4 regions of the Pseudoalteromonas sp. CR1 genome follow, and region 1 is predicted to be linked to each of the others. Evidence: predicted binding sites of a transcription regulator. Region 1 holds the regulator's gene; each other region holds the start of a gene.
What was found. The regulator sigma-54, encoded in region 1, starts transcription at its own class of promoters, with help from an activator protein. The targets are predictions, from matches to a motif close to GTTGGCACGNNNNTNGNNT.
Positions count from the first base shown of each region.

Region 2: a site for sigma-54 is predicted at 2,072-2,090, ahead of KZZ04_RS08260 (EF-hand domain-containing protein). Genes of this name have one in related genera too.
Region 3: a site for sigma-54 is predicted at 1,940-1,958, ahead of KZZ04_RS05955 (hemerythrin domain-containing protein). Genes of this name have one in related genera too.
Region 4: a site for sigma-54 is predicted at 2,402-2,420, ahead of KZZ04_RS03085 (EF-hand domain-containing protein). Genes of this name have one in related genera too.

Region 1 is NZ_JAHXRM010000001.1:15,798-20,249, forward strand. Features, by position in the region: gene rapZ (RNase adapter RapZ) at 1-505, opposite strand, end outside; gene ptsN (PTS IIA-like nitrogen regulatory protein PtsN) at 525-977, opposite strand; gene hpf (ribosome hibernation promoting factor) at 982-1,269, opposite strand; gene KZZ04_RS00110 (RNA polymerase factor sigma-54) at 1,296-2,795, opposite strand; gene lptB (LPS export ABC transporter ATP-binding protein) at 2,865-3,590, opposite strand; gene lptA (lipopolysaccharide transport periplasmic protein LptA) at 3,587-4,123, opposite strand; gene lptC (LPS export ABC transporter periplasmic protein LptC) at 4,113-4,452, opposite strand, start outside.
Region 2 is NZ_JAHXRM010000007.1:56,410-60,861, forward strand. Features, by position in the region: gene KZZ04_RS08245 (ATP-binding protein) at 1-216, shown strand, start outside; gene KZZ04_RS08250 (response regulator) at 291-962, shown strand; gene KZZ04_RS08255 (PA4780 family RIO1-like protein kinase) at 997-1,851, opposite strand; gene KZZ04_RS08260 (EF-hand domain-containing protein) at 2,144-2,419, shown strand; gene KZZ04_RS08265 (hypothetical protein) at 2,432-2,887, shown strand; gene KZZ04_RS08270 (VCBS repeat-containing protein) at 2,945-4,321, opposite strand.
Region 3 is NZ_JAHXRM010000004.1:165,896-170,347, forward strand. Features, by position in the region: gene KZZ04_RS05950 (tetratricopeptide repeat-containing diguanylate cyclase) at 1-1,801, shown strand, start outside; gene KZZ04_RS05955 (hemerythrin domain-containing protein) at 1,996-2,421, shown strand; gene KZZ04_RS05960 (hypothetical protein) at 2,508-2,921, opposite strand; gene KZZ04_RS05965 (TonB-dependent siderophore receptor) at 3,169-4,452, shown strand, end outside.
Region 4 is NZ_JAHXRM010000002.1:47,082-51,533, forward strand. Features, by position in the region: gene rluB (23S rRNA pseudouridine(2605) synthase RluB) at 34-903, opposite strand; gene scpB (SMC-Scp complex subunit ScpB) at 900-1,490, opposite strand; gene KZZ04_RS03085 (EF-hand domain-containing protein) at 1,840-2,361, opposite strand; gene KZZ04_RS03090 (hypothetical protein) at 2,581-3,012, opposite strand; gene xthA (exodeoxyribonuclease III) at 3,253-4,059, shown strand; gene KZZ04_RS03100 (energy-coupling factor ABC transporter permease) at 4,065-4,452, shown strand, end outside.

The sequences.
Region 1 (4,452 bases):
AACCAAATGATTCAAATGTGACAATCAGCTGCTTGTCTTTTTTACCTAATATTTTTTCACGAATCGATTCAGCGAGTTGATGAACACTCAAGTCGCTGGTATCTATCATGTAATCGGCACGAGTAGTTAGCACGTCAAGTAGTTCTTTTTCTTTTTTTATGGCTAAATCAAGCGGAAGCGAATCGATTGATAGAGGGTGCAAACGTCTTGTTTCTGAAAAACGTTTTATTAATGTTTGATCTTCACTGTCTAAATAAAATAGTGTTGGTTTTGTAAAACCCGGTAAATATTCAATAATGTGATTAAATTCATCTTGTTCTTTTGGCAAGTTTCGCACATCGATGCTAACGGCGATTTTATCGTAGTTATCAGAAACGCTTCTTACCAAAGAAGGTAATAAATTTACAGGGATGTTATCTACGCAATAATAACCTAGATCTTCAACAACGCGTAAAGCAACCGACTTACCAGAACCAGAACGGCCACTTATGATAATCAACTCCATTAATCACCCTTTAAATTTATTACGATTGGTCAACAATAATTTGATACAGCTCGGCGTCCGATTTAGCACAGCGTAGCTGTTTGCAAAATTCTTTGTTTTTTAGTTTATCAGCTATCGTCGCTAGCGTCTTTAAGTGTTGCTGGTTATCACCATCAGGTACGATGAGTGCAACAAAAATATCAACTGGTCGATTGTCTATAGCATCAAAGTTAATCGGTGTTTCACTTACTAATACTAATGCTAAAGGTTCTTGTGCGCCGCTCATTCGACCATGTGGAATAGCTATGCCTCTTCCTATTCCTGTGCTACCTAGCTTTTCGCGAGTTAATAAAGCGCCCAAAATATCTTGTTGAGACAAATACGGTAATTTATCGTGAGCAAGCTCGCTAATAAACTCTAAAATTCTTTTTTTACTATTAAAAAGGACCGCAGCTTTGCTGCAGTCCTGGCATATAAGTGAACTTAGTTTCATCATATTAGTGTCGAGCAAGCTTCTCTTTGTGTTTAATTACTTGACGGTCAAGCTTATCAATCAATGAATCAATCGCTGCATACATATCTTGATGTTCAGTGGATGCGAATAATTCAGCGCCACTTACATGAATAGTTGCTTCTGCTTTTTGATTTAATTTTTCTATATCAAGAATGACATGAACATTATTAATATGATCAGAGTGCCTTTCTAGCTTCGCAAATTTGGTATTTATATAGTCTCTTAATGAATCAGTTAGTTCTACATGACGACCAGTTAAATTTAGTTGCATAAGCATTACCCTCTTTGTTTAGCGTCTTAGATCAGACTCTTTCGCTGATTTGACGGTGGAATAGCAAGAGATTCGCGGTATTTTGCGATTGTACGTCTTGCTACTTTAATTCCTTGCTCAGCCAATATATCCGCAATTTTGCTATCACTCAATGGTTTTGCTGAGTTTTCTGCTGCGATTAGTTTTTTGATAAGTGCTCGTATCGCTGTGGATGAACATTCTCCACCATTTTCGGTGCTTACATGGCTTGAGAAAAAGTATTTAAGCTCAAATATTCCACGCGGTGTGTGCATGTACTTTTGAGTCGTTACGCGCGAAATTGTCGATTCGTGCATTTCTACCATTTCGGCTACATCATTTAAAACCATAGGTTTCATGGCTTCTGGACCGTGTTCAAAAAAACCTTGTTGTTGCTTTACGATACAGTTAGTTACTTTTAAAAGCGTGTCGTTTCTGCTTTCTAAACTTTTAATAAACCATTTAGCTTCTTGTAAATGTGAGCGAATAAACTGGCTATCACCGCTCGACTTAACTGTACGCGACATTGCAGCATATTGGCTGTTTACACGAATTTTTGGCATGCTGTCTGGGTTTAGTTCAACCACCCAGCGGCCTTTAATTTTCTTAACTGACACATCTGGTATTACATATTCAGACTCTTCTCGCACTATTGTGTCTGCAGGCTTTGGGTTAAGCGTATGAATAAGTGTCATTACTTCTTTAAGCTCATCTTCTTTGAGCTTCGTTTTTTTCATTAATGTACGATAGTCGCGAGCAGCTAACAAATCTATGTGCTCGGTTAAAATCATTTTTGTTTCGTCAATAAAAGGGGTGCCTTTATCAAATTGATTTAACTGAATACATAAACATTCTTGTAAGCTTCGTGCTGCAATACCAACAGGGTCAAATAATTGAATACGCTTTAAAACTGCTTCTATTTCATCAAGTTCAACCTCAACGTCATCGTCGTTATCTTGATTAAAGCTCTCTAAAATTTCTTCACAGCTGAGGGTTAATATGCCTGAGTCGTCCACGGCTTCAACTATTGCAATAGCAATCGCTTCATCCGTAGGGCTAAATGGCGTTAGTTGTAATTGCCACATTAAGTATTCGTGAAGCGTTTCAGTCGATGCACCTTGATAAATAGACTCATCTTCAGGCATGGGGCCTGAAGACGATGCTGGGGCGGCACTCATGTACTCATCCCAGCTAACGTCCATTGCCATGTCGTCACTGACGGTATCTTTTGCAAGGGCTTCACCACTGTCTTGTTCATACTCACTGGGGGCTTCATCGGCAGATGCACTTACTGTCACTTCATCATTATCTGCTTTTTGCTCATTTTTGCCTGCTAGGTCATCGGCATAGTCTTGCTCCTCAACCTCAAGTAATGGGTTGCTGTCGAGCGCTTCTTGTATTTCTTGCTGAAGATCCAATGTGCTTAATTGCAGCAAGCGAATAGCTTGTTGCAACTGAGGTGTCATTGTAAGTTGCTGGCCCATGCGCAGCTGTAGTGATTGCCTCATGTATCTCTAACAATCCTTTTAAGTTGTTATAATTAATACTAGCAGATGCATACAAATAAGGCGTAAATGTTACAGCCTAAATTGCTCGCCTAAATATACATCGCGTACAGTTTTATCGTTTAATACGTGTTCAGGGGCACCAGAAGCAATCAGTTCCCCATGAGAAACAATGTAGGCTTTTTCGCAAACATCAAGGGTTTCTCTTACATTATGGTCTGTTATTAATACACCAATACCACGGTTTTTAAGGTGTTCAATAATTTTTTTAATATCCAACACTGAAATAGGGTCAACGCCGGCAAACGGTTCGTCTAATAAAATAAACTTTGGATCTGCAGCTAAAGCACGTGCAATCTCTACTCGGCGACGCTCTCCGCCCGATAGTGCCATACCTTTACTGTCGCGAATGTGTTGAATGCTAAATTCATCCAATAGATTATTAAGTGTATCTTCTCTGGCTTGCTTAGTGAGCTCCTTTCGAGTTTCTAAAATAGCCATTAAGTTTTGATATACGGTTAACTTTCTGAATATAGACGACTCTTGCGGCAAGTAGCCAATGCCTAATCTAGCACGACTGTGCATAGGTAAAAGAGTAATATCGTTCTCGTCGATAGATATTTTACCTTTATCGCTAGGGACTAAGCCTACAATCATATAAAACGTGGTGGTTTTACCCGCACCGTTTGGACCAAGTAAACCCACTATGCTACCGGCTTTAACTTCTAAGCCTACATTTTTAACGACTTCTCGGCCTTTGTAGCTTTTGGCTAATAGCTCTGCTTTTAATGTACTCATGGCTGACCTTTATCGCTTTTTTTTGGCTCCACAGGTACTAAAATGGTGTGCACGCGGTCAGTTGAGCTTTCATCTTTTTCGGCGCTAATGAGTTGTTGCTCAATATCGTAGGTAATGCTTTTTGCATTCATTTTTTGCCCAGCTTGAGAGACCTGTGCATCTCCAATTAATGTTAAAAAACGTTTAGAAACATCGTATCTAACTTCATTAGCGCTGGCGCTCATTATTGTGCCGTTGGCTTGTTTTTCTTCAAAATAAGCGGGTGTACCTGTGGCAATTAACAGTTGCTTGTTATCACCCAATTCATCGCGTTTATGCACTTCTAGGCGGTCAGCAGTAATTTTTCTGTCGCCGTGAATAATTTCAACGTTTTTTTCGAATATACCTACATTTTCTTTCAGTTGACCTTCTTGCTTATCTGCACTAATCGAAATTTGATTTGCAGCAAGTGGCGCCGTTGGTTCAGCAGCATTTGCACCGAGTGCAAGTATAAATGTTGGAATAATAAAGAGTGTTAATAGTTTATTGGTCATAATAAATAGTTCGCGTATGGTTAATTAGTTTTATCACTTCGGTTTTTAAATCGGCTTCGAGGCCTTTACCGGTGATCTTTAAATTGGGTCCTGTAACAATGACAGGTTGTTCTGATTGCATCGTTAGTAATTTTATATCTACCTGAATATTATCAGCATTTATTTTATCTATCATTGCGTTATCAGTTAAATTACTAGCAACAACGTTACCTTCTAGTATTAATTGTCTGCCTTCGTATAGTGTTGCTTCGTTAGCGTTAATTCGCCACGTTTGTTTGTCGTTATAAAGCGTAAAAATGGGTTTATCAAAAAAGGTAAATCCTAATTCT
Region 2 (4,452 bases), on a different contig from region 1:
ATCGAGGATAATGGCGTTGGGGTAGAGTCTTCACATTTAGCGCATTTGTTTGAATACCTTTATCGGGTTGATGGTGCGCGTAACCGCCAAGAAGGTGGAGCAGGCCTTGGTTTATCAATCTGTAAACATATAGTTGAAGGTCATAATGGTGAGATAGTCGCAGAAAAAGCGGACCTAGGCGGTTTAGCTATTATTATACGCCTGCCAACCATTTAACAATGTTTAAATCTAATCTTTAATTTACCTACTTTAATAAGTGACTAGGACTTATATGACAAAGCGAGATGCCAATGAGTGAACAAATATTAATAGTTGAAGATGAAAAAAAATTGGCTAATTTAATGAGTGATTTTTTAATGAATCATCATTTTAATACTCACCAAATACACCATGGGAATGACGTACTTCCGTGGCTTGAAATTAATAGGCCGAGCCTTATTTTGCTAGACGTAATGTTACCAGGTCAAAGCGGAATTGAATTATGTAAAGCGATTAGGCGCTTTTCCACAGTGCCGATTATTATGGTGTCGGCTAAAGTAGAAGAGATAGACCGTCTGTTAGGGCTTGAGTTAGGCGCTGACGATTATATTTGTAAGCCATTTAGTTACGCAGAGCTGGTTGCCCGCGTTAAAGCTATTTTAAGGCGTATTAATACTTCGCAGGCTCAAACGTCGGCAATGCAATTAGATGAAACCACCTACAAAGTGAACTATAAAAATAACAACATTGAGCTTACAAACGTTGAATTTCAGTTATTTAAACCGTTGTTTAATAACCCGAGTAGAGTTTATTCACGTGATAGCCTAATGGATACCATGTATACCGATCAGCGCATTGTTAGCCACAGAACAATTGACAGCCACATAAAAAAATTACGCAAAAAGCTTGATGAGTTAACTAAAACTGAGAGTGTGATTCAATCTGTTTATGGGGTGGGGTATCGCTTTGTACACCCGCAATAAGGGAGCAAAGCGATTACCATAAAGATGAGTGTTATTACTCGTCGTCAGTGAAGTTGATACGGGCTAAACGTTCTTGTTCTTCATCGGCTGCGGCTTGGATTTCGTCAAGTACAGAATCAACATCAGCCTCTTCGCTGTTATCTTCAAACTCACCTGTAAGTATAGAGTTAGGTGTTAGGTTTGCTTCTTCAAATAGTGCCCACATTTCTTTGGCATACTGAGTATTTAACAGCTCAGGAGCAAACTCGCTGTAATATCGGCGCATATTGTTTACGTCACGAGCAAACATAGCTTCAGCGCTATTGTTTGCTGACGCATTTACAGCTTGCGGTAAATCAATAATCACAGGGCCTTTATCGTCAACAAGCACGTTAAACTCTGATAAATCACCATGAATTATACCCGCGCACAGCATAAGCATAATGTAATGCATCATTTGTTTATGTTGTTTTATAGCTTCTTCTTTGCTCATACTTACATGGCCTAGCTGCGGCGCTACATCGCCATCGCTATCAGACACAAGTTCCATAAGTAATACACCATCAACACAGCAGTATGTGTCGGGTACGCGTACACCGGCCCTAGCTAATCGAGAAAGTGCATCAACCTCAGCGTTTTGCCAAATTTCTTCTTCTAACTGGCGCCCATAACTTGAGCGCTTCCCCATGGCACGTGCTTGACGACCACCGCGAACTTTACGGCCTTCTTGGTATTGTGCGGCTTTTTTAAAACTGCGTTTAACAGCATCTTTATAAACCTTGGCACACCGGATGTGTTCACCACAGCGAACTACAAATACATCGGCTTCTTTACCGCTCATTAGTCGGCTAAGTACTTCATCAATTAAACCGTCATCGATAAGGGGTTGTAAGCGTTTTGGTGTTTTCACAGCTTGCCTGCTAAGTGGAATTGGTTATTAATCATTATTTATAAAAGTGCTCTGTAATTAGTTGTTTTATATGCTCAAGCAGTATATCAGCTTTGAGAATTAAGGGCAGTATTACGCGCATTTACACACGCTTGCGTTAGCTTATCTGCTGATTGTAAATTGAGCAACCAGAACGCCCTAGAACACATCAATTTTTTAAATTATTTAATACTTCCTTGTTGTTTGCACATTTTTTGCGTTTTTAAAGTGTAATTTTACGCTATCAACACGCCCTGAATATAAGGTTATTACTATGAAGCATTTAACATCAACGGCAATGATTGTATTACTTAGCATTGTTTTTTCAGCCAATATTGCTGCAAAAGGAAGTAATAACAAACCGCCTAAGCCAGACTTCTCAACTCTCGACACCGATGGCAATGGTGCAATTAGTTTTAATGAATTTAATACTAAAAAACCACCTCACGGTGACGCACAGACTATTTTTGATGAAATTGATGCTGACGGTAATGGGGAAATCAGCGAGCAAGAATTAAGTGAACATAAACCACCTCGTCGTGAACGTTGAAAGGAAACTAACATGATCAACTCTATAAACAACAACGCTACTAGTTTTATCCCGCAGCAAAAAAGCCAAGCTGTATCGCTAACGTCAGAACAAAGTGATTTTGTAAAAGAAACGCTAGCGCAGTTTGATCCCGAAAGCTTAACCTCTGAAGATGCAAAAAGCATTCAAGCTGCGTTTGAAGAGCAGGGTATTTCACCCACTAAAGAGCTGGCAGAATTAATGAGCGAGCTTGAATTTGATGCTAAAAGTATTGGTGATGCTGGCCGCCCTGAAGGGCAAAGACCGCCTCCACCGCCACAAAATTCACTAGAGCAAGTTAATACAGAAGATGTAGTAAGTTACCTTGATGAATTACTCGAGCAGTATTCAAGCCAAATAAACGATGAAGATAAAGACGCTATACTCTCGGCTGTTCAAGAAAAGTTTGGTTTGTCTAAATTTGATTCGTTACTCAGTATTAAAGCGTAAATATGTGTAAAAGCTGACACAAAAAGCCCAGTAATACTGGGCTTTTTGTGTAGGTGGTTAGTTTAAGCGGGTTGATATTTTACTGGTGCCATCTTCTTCGGTAAATTTAAACACAAAGTCTTTTTTACCGTCTTGGTTAATATCAACTAACAAAATATCTTTACTTTTTTTAGGTAAAGTTAACTTTATTTTTTTACGCTTTTTGCTCAGCAAATTGTTCTCATCGCCGTAGTAAACATAGAGCGTTTTTTTGCTGTACTTATAGACTGCATCGGTTTTTTTATCGCCGTTTATATCGCCTATGTATAAAGGCGGGGTTGCATCGCCATTACTCATATTTATTTCCATCTCAAGATCAATTTCTATGCTTGATTTGCTGGCAAATGAGCCATCTGCTTGTTGCTTATAAATATTCATTTCTACATCTACGTCAGTTTTACCACCGCCCATAGCCATAGAAGCAATAGTGCCAAGGCCAATGTCCAAGTCCATTGTTTGAAGATCTATCAAGCCATCGTTATTAAAGTCTGTTTCAAATACAAGCTGACTAGGGCCGCTGGTATTTAACAATTTAATAGGTGTTTCACTAAAACCTGTTTTATTACCCAAATAAAGGTTATGCGCTATTTCAATATCGAGCGAATCCATACCTTTCACTGGCTTATATTGCTTGGTAATAAAGTCTAAATAGCCATCGTTGTTTATATCAATAAGCTGTTTTATTTTGCGTTTTTCACCGTTACTGAGCTCACCCAACTCAATATTAAAATTAACGTCAGCCATGGTTTTATTGTAACCATTAGCATTCGCGTAAAGTACATGGGCGCCTTGCTTATTTAAAAATACTAAGTCGTTTAGGCCGTCGTGGTTAAAGTCGGTAATAGTAGGCTGGTTATTAATATCAACCTCAAGAATGAGCCCTTCTTTTGAAAAATCACCGGTAAATAGCGCTGTTTTTTCAAAAGTATGAGGAGTAAATTGGCCGTTGGTGTTTTGAACATACAGAGTTGTTTGCTTTAAGTCAGGGAGCAAAATATCACTCAGTCCATCTTTGTTTGCGTCAATAATAAAGTTTATTTTTTCAAACTCGGTGACTTCTAGCTGGTTTATTACTGATGTGTATGTAAATAACAGTGAAGGTATATCCTTGCCTGCTTTGTAAATGCCATCGCTTGCTACAACAAGCGCTTGTTTACCACTCGAATTAGCAAGTGTTGCCACGTCAAAGCCAATGGCCTTATCAGGCAAAATTAGCTGAGTACTTTGTGCCGATAGCAAATCAATATGTTCTAGCTGTTTAAGCTCTTTGTTGAATGCAAATAACGTTGTTGAGTCGGTGGTTACTAACTCTTCGGTGGTTTTAATCGACATAGTTTGTGCCGATAAAACACTAGGCGCAAGCAATATAAGTAATGCACTAAACGGTTTCAACATGGTAAGTCCCTTTGTGTAGTTTTAAGTAGGCAAGTATTTAATTCTCTTCAGCCTACGGCAAAAACTAACGTTAGGGTGTAAGTAATTGTAATAAAATGTTTATACTAAATGGGTTAATAAAGTAAGTGCTT
Region 3 (4,452 bases), on a different contig from region 1:
CATTGAGTTAAGCCAAAAAGCCGTAAGCGTACTTATTAAAAATGTAAGAACCGATAAGCTTGATTACCTGCAAAACAAAAAACAAATTACTCAAGCGTATGAACTGAGTAAATTAAAGTATAGTAACTCACTACATTTAGAATCCGCTGCCATTTATGCCGAGCTTCTTTTTAGACAAGAAAAGTATGATGAGCTAAATGCCCACCTTAATGAGTATTTAGCAAATCAACAACTGCCTAAACAGCCCGACATTTTACTGCTATTTTTAGAGTCACAACTAAAATTACTGAGCTTGAAAAAAAAGCTCAAACAAGCAAGCGATGTTATTAAAAAATTAGAAACGCGTTATGCGCAATCTACACCCGCCGAAAAAATTATCATATTAAAAGCCTTCGCGTTTTATTATACAGAAACAGATGACCTAAAAAAAACCTTAAGTGTTGCACTTGACGGATTAGAGCTAGCAATTCAAAAAAATGATATTGCATCGCAAGGTTACTTCTATAGAAAAATAGCCGACGCTTATAATTACTTAGACGAAAAAGAAAAAGGCATTATTTACGCTAAAAAAGCACTCGTTGCTTACCAGCAAACACAAGATGGCTTATATACAGCAAAAGCCTATTGGAGTTTAGGTAACGTATTGCTTGAAATAAACAAGCTACAAGAAGCACTTATTTATTTTGATAAAGCACTCGCCTATTTTGAATCTGTTGATATGCAAAAAGGACTTTCTTTTGCACAGTATTCAATTGCTAACATTTTGTATAAACAAGAAAACTACGAAGACGCTTTAACCCTAGCAAATAAAAACCTTAAAGTTGCCCGTGCAGCTGAAATAGGCGATATGAAACTAGCAACAATGATCTTAATGTTAGATATCTATTCAAAACAAGGCTTACCTGAAAAAGCCGATAAAATGAATGATCAAGTATTTTCGATGTTAGACGACTTTAGTCGCAGCATTTACAAAGCTGAATTTCTTCAAAAGCGATATCAATTAAAACGAAACCTAAACAAAACAGACGATGCATTTGATGCTATGGAGCAAATGCTTACATTTATAAAAAAGCATTACGAAGCCACCAGCGAAACAAACATTAAAACACTGCAAATAAAATTTGAAGTGAAAGAAAAAGAAGAAAAAATACTTCAATTAGAATACGACAAAAACATAAATGAGCTACTTGCTAAAGAAGAATATCAACAAAAAATTATTTGGCGTTTAAGCGCAACAATTGCATTTATTTTAGTTCTTGTGTCGTTATTACTCATTTATAAACAGGTACTTCAGCGTAAAAAATACTACAGTATGGCGCTAACAGACTATTTAACTAAAAGTTTTAATCGACGCGGTATAATGAAAAAAGCCGCTAATACACTTAAACAAAGCAACGCAACTATTGCTATTGTTGATTTAGATTTATTTAAACATATCAACGATACCTATGGCCATGATGTAGGGGATGCAGTGCTTGTTGCCTTTGCGCGTGCAGCACAAAGTATACTCGACGATGGTGACCAATTTGGCCGCTATGGTGGTGAAGAATGGTTATTTGTTTTAAACACAGTAGATAAAAAAAGTGTTGAAGCAACATTCGATTCTATTGCTAATGCGCTAACTAATTATTGTAGTGAAATACAAGGCTTAAAAAACACAGAAACCATTACTTTTAGCGCAGGCGCAGCAATTAGCACCTCTTCTAATCGCTCACTTGAAAAACTCATCATCCATGCCGATGAGCTTCTTTATAAAGCCAAACAAAATGGCCGCAATCAAGTTAATGTAGAGCAGCCCTAGACGCATTAGGGCTTAGCAAATATCAGCACGCTTAGTAAGTAAGAAATTATTTCACCCTCTTGTCTGTAAAAAATACATAGATAAAACAGCCTAGCAAACACAACAAATATAAAACCAAGTAATTTCATAAAGTTACACTATGGCACTACGTTTGCTTCACTCGTTACAAGCAACGTAATTAATTAGGAAGATTTATGAATATTTTTGAAGCACTACGTAATGACCATGATAAACAACGTGAATTAGTTGATGCGCTTATTCAAACAAAAGGCGATACACAAAAACGCCACAGCTTAATGGATGAGCTAAAAACGCAGCTAGAAGAACATGCCAAATTTGAAGAGCGTTACTTTTATAATCCATTAATTTGTGAAGACTTAACACAAGAAAAAGCCCGTCATAGCGTTGCCGAACACCACGAAATAGACGAATTAATTGAACAACTTGAAGACACCGAAATGAGCTCGTCGGCATGGTTGGTCGAGGCTAAAAAATTACACCATTTAGTGCATCATCATTTAGATGAAGAAGAACATGAGGTATTTCAGCTAGCGGGTAAAGCGCTGTCTGAAGGCCAAAAAGAGCGCCTAGGCGATAAATACAACGACGCAATGCACTAACCATTGCAGGTAACAAATTCATACACCTCCCTGTGTACTTTTGGTTATAAGCTAATTAGCTTATAACCATTTTTTGTATTAGCGCTCTACTTTACTGTGAATTTAATGTCTTGATCACGTAATAAATACAGAACAAAACACGCTGCCCACATTGGCCACGCTGCAAAAAATAATAAGTTATTAAATCCATCTATATATTGGTTATACGATGATAGCGTAGACAAACCATGCATTATAAAAACCACACCGTAAGTAATTCGTTTTTTGAACCCTGCTAAAAATGCCAACATTAAAATAAGCTGAAGCGCGCCCAATACATAAGCAACAACGTCAGTTGAGCCATTAATCCCATAAAAGTGTTCGAATATACGTGCACTGTGACCCGGATTCACAAACTTATCGAGAGTCCACATTATCATTACTATAAAAACACCTAAACGAAGCGACAAAAGTGACCACTGTAAACGGCTTTGAACATCGCTACTTAAAGAACCTGTCATAAAATTTCCTTTAAAAATATATAAATAAACCAAGAATTGAACAAGACCGTATAAGCTATGATTAATTTCAGACTATTAAGATTTAATGCGAATCGGTAATCAACAATAGTTAACGTTTAAAGACTATAATAAGCATAATTTACAAACATCCATTCTAAAAATTAAAAAAGTTAAACTTTGATTGAAAGATATTTTTATTCTTTTCGGTCTTTATCGCCAGTAACTAATTACACTAGAGAGACAACGCTTGAAACACGCATACTTAGCATTATCCTTAGCCACTATATTAAACACTCCCCTTGTAGCCTTTGCAGCTGAAAAAACGCAAGCACAAGATTCGATTGAGCATATTGAAGTGGCAGGCCAAGTTATAAAGTCTCAAGGACTTTCTGTTAAAAATGAAACAATTGACGGCCCTTTTGGCGATAATTTAGCATTGCAAGACATAGCACGCTCAGTAACACCTATTTCAAGCGAGTTAATAGAGCAACTAAACATTACTACTTTACAAGACGTATTAGCAGTAAGCCCAAACACCTATTCTGCAAGTGGATTTGGTGCGCCAAGTTTACCTACTATTCGTGGCCAATTGGGTGAGCTTTTTCAAGATGGAACACGTCGTCAAGCAGGAAACAACGGCTTTGGTGTTCCTTTATCGTTCAACTCTATAGAACAGATAGATGTTGTTAAAGGCGCTCCACCTGTTTTATTCGGTTCGAGTCAGCGTAATGGTGGGTTTGTTAATTTACACTCTAAACAAGCGTCGACTGACGAAAGTAAGGGTAAAGCGAGCTTATCAGCAGGCCGTTGGGATCAATACAGTGCGCAAATTGACTTTACAGCCCCAATAATCAAAGACAAAGTAGGCTTTAGAGTAAGCTATGAGCACCTTGATCATGGTAGCTACTATGATTATTCGGGCACTAAAAGCGACAGCTTATTTGCTGCATTACGAATATTACCAGATGACAAAAGTAGCTGGGATATTAACTTTGAACTATACCAAGTTGAATTTACCGACAACGCCGGTATTAACCGCCCTACTCAAGCACTTATCGATCATGGCCTTTATATTACCGGCCAAGGCGTACAAGCAAATGGCAGTACAGTACCAGCTGCGGGTTCAATTGTGTCGCCTACTGGGCTAGTAAACATTGATCGCAGCACCGTACTTACCGACCCTGATAACCAAAACGAAGCTACAACCTATTTAATTCACAGCATTTATAAACGCGAGCTAAGCGCAAATGCTTCTATTAAAAACATTAGTTACTTTCAACATTTACAACGTGAAGAAATAGCACAAAATAGCTTTGTTGAAATTATTGACGGCGCCGACACTGCGCAAAATCGCACTGAGCTTACCTACCAATGGAACAGTGACCAGCAAACAATTTTTGCCTTCGACGTACGCTATAACAAAGTACTTGGCTACAGCCAATTTACTACCGAGGCTGATTTACCAATTGATTTAACTGGCCCACTTTCAAACCGCCGCATTCCCTTAACCGATGCACAAAAAGCACGTTTA
Region 4 (4,452 bases), on a different contig from region 1:
CAACAATGCGGCTTTTTTATGAACGTTAAAATGTTACTTACGTTTAGTCGACTTAACACGTTGATTGTGCTTTTTAACCGCTTTTCTAATTTGATTAATTTTAGCGCGTTTGTCTTTACGTTTCTCTGGCATAACTGAAAGTTTAGTTTGCGTTTCACGACCTAACTTAACCGTTTTACGTAAATAGTTAACGGTATCTAAGTCGTATTCAACCCAACCACCTTGTGGAACGCGCTTGTCGAGCTCTAACTTACCATAACGAATACGGATAAGACGCGACACTTCAACATCTTGAGATTGCCACAAACGACGAACTTCGCGGTTACGCCCTTCATTTAACGTCACATTAAACCAACGGTTAATTCCTTCACCACCAAGCGGTTTAATATTTGTGAACTTTGCAGGACCATCTTCAAGTTCTACGCCGCGCATCAAGCTTTTAAGTGTTTCGTTTGTTACTTCACCAAACACACGCGAAGAATACTCACGCTCAACTTCATAACTTGGGTGCATTAAACGATTTGCTAATTCACCATCATTAGTAAACAACATTAAACCAGATGTATTTACATCTAGTCGGCCTACAGCTATCCAACGATCGCCATCAATACGAGGTAGTCTGTCAAATACAGTACGACGACCTTCAGGGTCTTTGCGTGTACTCAATTCTCCCTCTGGTTTGTTGTACATTATCACACGACAAATTCTGTCTGCTTTCTCTTCAATTTTTACGGTATGACCGTCTACTCGAATTAAATCGGTTTCTTCAACGCGGTCACCGAGTTTAGCGACTTTGCCATTGACACTAACGCGGTTTGCGTCAATGTATTTTTCCATTTCACGGCGCGAGCCTACACCAGCTCTGGCTAGGACTTTTTGTAACTTTTCACCTTGTACATTCATTCGGATGGTTCTCTCACAGAAGGATCACTTAATAACTGGTCTATTTTACTTTCTTGTTGCGCAGGTAACGCAGGTAAGTTTTCTAAACCCGTTAATGAAAAATAATCTAAAAATTGTTTAGTTGTGGCGTATAAAGCGGGTTTACCCGGTACCTCTTTATGCCCTACTACTTTAACCCACTCTCTTTCGAGTAAGGTTTTAATTATATTCGAACCCGTTGTTACCCCTCTTACTTGCTCAATTTCGCCACGTGTAATGGGTTGACGATAGGCAATAAGTGATAGTGTTTCCAATAAAGCACGTGAGTATTTAGGCGCTCGTTCTTGCCAAAGGTTACTCAACCAAGGACTTAAACTGCTACACGCTTGAAATCGATAACCACTGCCCACTTCAACAAGGCGGATACCACGGGTTTGAAAATGTGTTTGTATCGTTTCTATGGCATGGTTTATTCGTGACATAGAAATTGCAATATCCATTAAAACAGTGTCTTTAATATGGCGTTTACTTATGGGTTTGTCTGCAACAAAAATTGCAGCTTCAATGATTTCAACTAACTGCTCATCACTAATTCGCCGCCCAGCCATATACACTCTTAATAAATAAAAATACACAGCCATCTATTATGACAGAATAAGCACTAACTAGGAAAATATATCTAGTAATTTTATTAGGTCTATTATCTTTACGAATGAAGATGGGTTTAAATTAGGGGTTGATTAATTCGGCGCAAAGTTTTTAACTTTGTGGGCTCGATAACGGCTCCTGTGTTGTTGCCAATTTATAGGGAATAACCACACTAAGTAGACTCTATTTTGCCTAAACACCAAACAGATTGCTGTAATTTCAACCTGGAAAGATAAGCGCTTACTGAGCTTTACCCATAAAAAAAGCCAGTTACTATAACTGGCTTGCTGTTTTAAAACTAAATCACAGTTAGCTGTGTTTAATTACTTTTAATGCATCGTCTTCAGCTACGGCTTTACCATATTTCTTTATGTAACCCGTAAACTCGTTTTTACTAATTCGTTTATCTTTGTTTTTGTCCATGTAACCAAAGTGGTTAGAAATATCGTCGTCGTTACCTTCAACAACTGATATGTAACCATTACTGTCGTTATCTAAACTTGCAAAGCTACTTTCAATTTTATCAAATTTAGCAATATTTGCTTTAAAAGCTGATTCGCTCACATCACTGTCAGTAGCAACTTTACCAGTATTTAATTGCATGTAGGCATTGAATTCTTTACGACTAATTTCTTCATCCATATTAGTGTCGATATTAGAAAAATGCCCCCAAATATTATCATCGTCAGCTTCAACTTTTGAGATGAAACCGTCACTATCGTTGTCTAGACTTGCAAAGTCGCTATCTATTTTATCAAGACCTTGATTAGACGCACAAGCCGCTAAACTTAATGTTGCTAGGATAGTTGTTGCTAATGCTAACTTTTTCATAAGACGTGTCCTTCGTTGTTAGTAAATGTCACAATAACTAATACAAGTCTAATGCCAAAATGAAATAAATATAAATTTCAATAACTTGCAAGTTGACCGTATGTTTTTCATTCTATTTCAATACGTTAGCCTTGAAACCTTTTCAATCAACCTTGTAAATTTTGCAAAAAAAAAGCCCAACTATAAAAGCTGGGCTCTCGTTAATTCTTGTTGTACTAATTAAATTGCAGCATTTTGGTAACGCTTAACAAAATCAGTAACTTTTTGACCATTACATTTTAGCGAGTTTAAGTTACCGATTTTTTGGCGTACTGGCGCTAAACCTTGCTTTAATGCAGTCATACATAGTTGAGTTTCTTGTTGAGCGTCTTTAGCAAACACTTCTACTTTGTTTTCAATTATGTTGTTTGTTGAATCTTTTTTTGCAATATCGCGAATATCTTGACCGTTACACATAATGCTTTGTGAAAAGCGCGATAAGTAAACGTTGTGCTTAGCTGCTAATTTACGTGCCGCAGAAAAACCTTCGTTTGCGCTTAATACACACAATTTAGACTCAATTGAGTTGTCTTGACTAAAGTAAGTGTTACTTTGAGCTGAAACAGAAGAAGATACTAATAATGTTGCCGCTAAAAATAATTGTGCTTTCATGAGAGATCCTATGTGAACGAGTTTGCCAATGAATTTGCGCGCATTATATAGCCAATATTGTGCAGATCAATTGAATTTTTTATTTATTTTATAAATTAATACAACATTAACAATGTTTAAACTTTCACCAGCATTTGATCAACATTTGCGCAGCTATTTTGTCATTTCAGACATGTTATATAAGCTAAATTACTGATACAATTTACCATTAAAATAAGCACTAATTTAAAGGTAAATCGAATGAAAGTGATTTCTTTCAATATCAATGGTCTGCGTGCTCGTCTTCACCAATTACAAGCTGTTATTGATAAGCATCAACCAGACGTAATTGGCTTACAAGAAATTAAAGTTCATGATGAAGCGTTTCCATTAGACGATGTTCAAAAAATGGGTTACCACGTCTACTTTCATGGTCAAAAAGCACATTACGGCGTAGCAATGTTATGCAAAAAAGAGCCAAAATCGGTCTTAAAAGGGTTTGCTACCGACACAGAAGAGTCGCAAAAGCGTATGATCAGTGTCACTATTGAACAAGATAGCGGCCGCGACATTACAGTTATGAATGGTTATTTCCCGCAAGGCGATAACATTAGCCACGAAACTAAATTCCCGTATAAACGTCAATTTTATAAAGATTTGATGACCCACTTAAATACACACCTTTCTCCCGAACAAGATGTGGTTGTTATGGGTGACATAAATATATCCCCTACAGACCTGGACATAGGTATTGGCGAGGTAAACGCTAAACGCTGGTTAAAAACAGGTAAGTGCTCTTTCCAACCAGAAGAACGTCAATGGCTAGCAACACTTCTAGATTGGGGGTTCAAAGATACATTCAGAGAACTCTACCCCGAGGTGAACGATCAATATTCATGGTTTGATTACCGCTCTAAAGGCTTTTTAGATAATCGCGGCCTGCGAATTGATGTGGTGCTTGCAACCCATTCACTTGCTGAGCGTTGCACTGAGTCTGGAATAGATTATGAGCTTCGCGCGATCGAAAAGCCATCAGATCATGCGCCTATTTGGTCAACGTTTAAGTAGCTATAATGTTAAACACTGAAATACAAGGGCTGTTGTGGGTCCTTGTAGTTGCTATTGCGATTTTTAGTTTTGACAAAAACACCTATAAATCGCTTTATAAAACGTCTGCGAGGCAAACCGGCGTATTAGCCTGTGCCCTTGTGTTTGCATTACTTTGGCGCATTAAAGCCGGTATTTTAACCGGCCTAGACTTACATATACTGGGTATTACCGCAGCTACATTAATAGTGGGCTGGCGGCTAGCCATTTTGAGTAGCCTACTAGCAAGTGCTTTGTTGTTTTCATTTGGGCAGGTTAGTTTTAACCTTTTACCTGTACAGTTACTTATTGGCGCTTTTATTCCCATATTGCTGAGTTATTTAAGTTTTATTTTATGCTATCACTATTTACCGC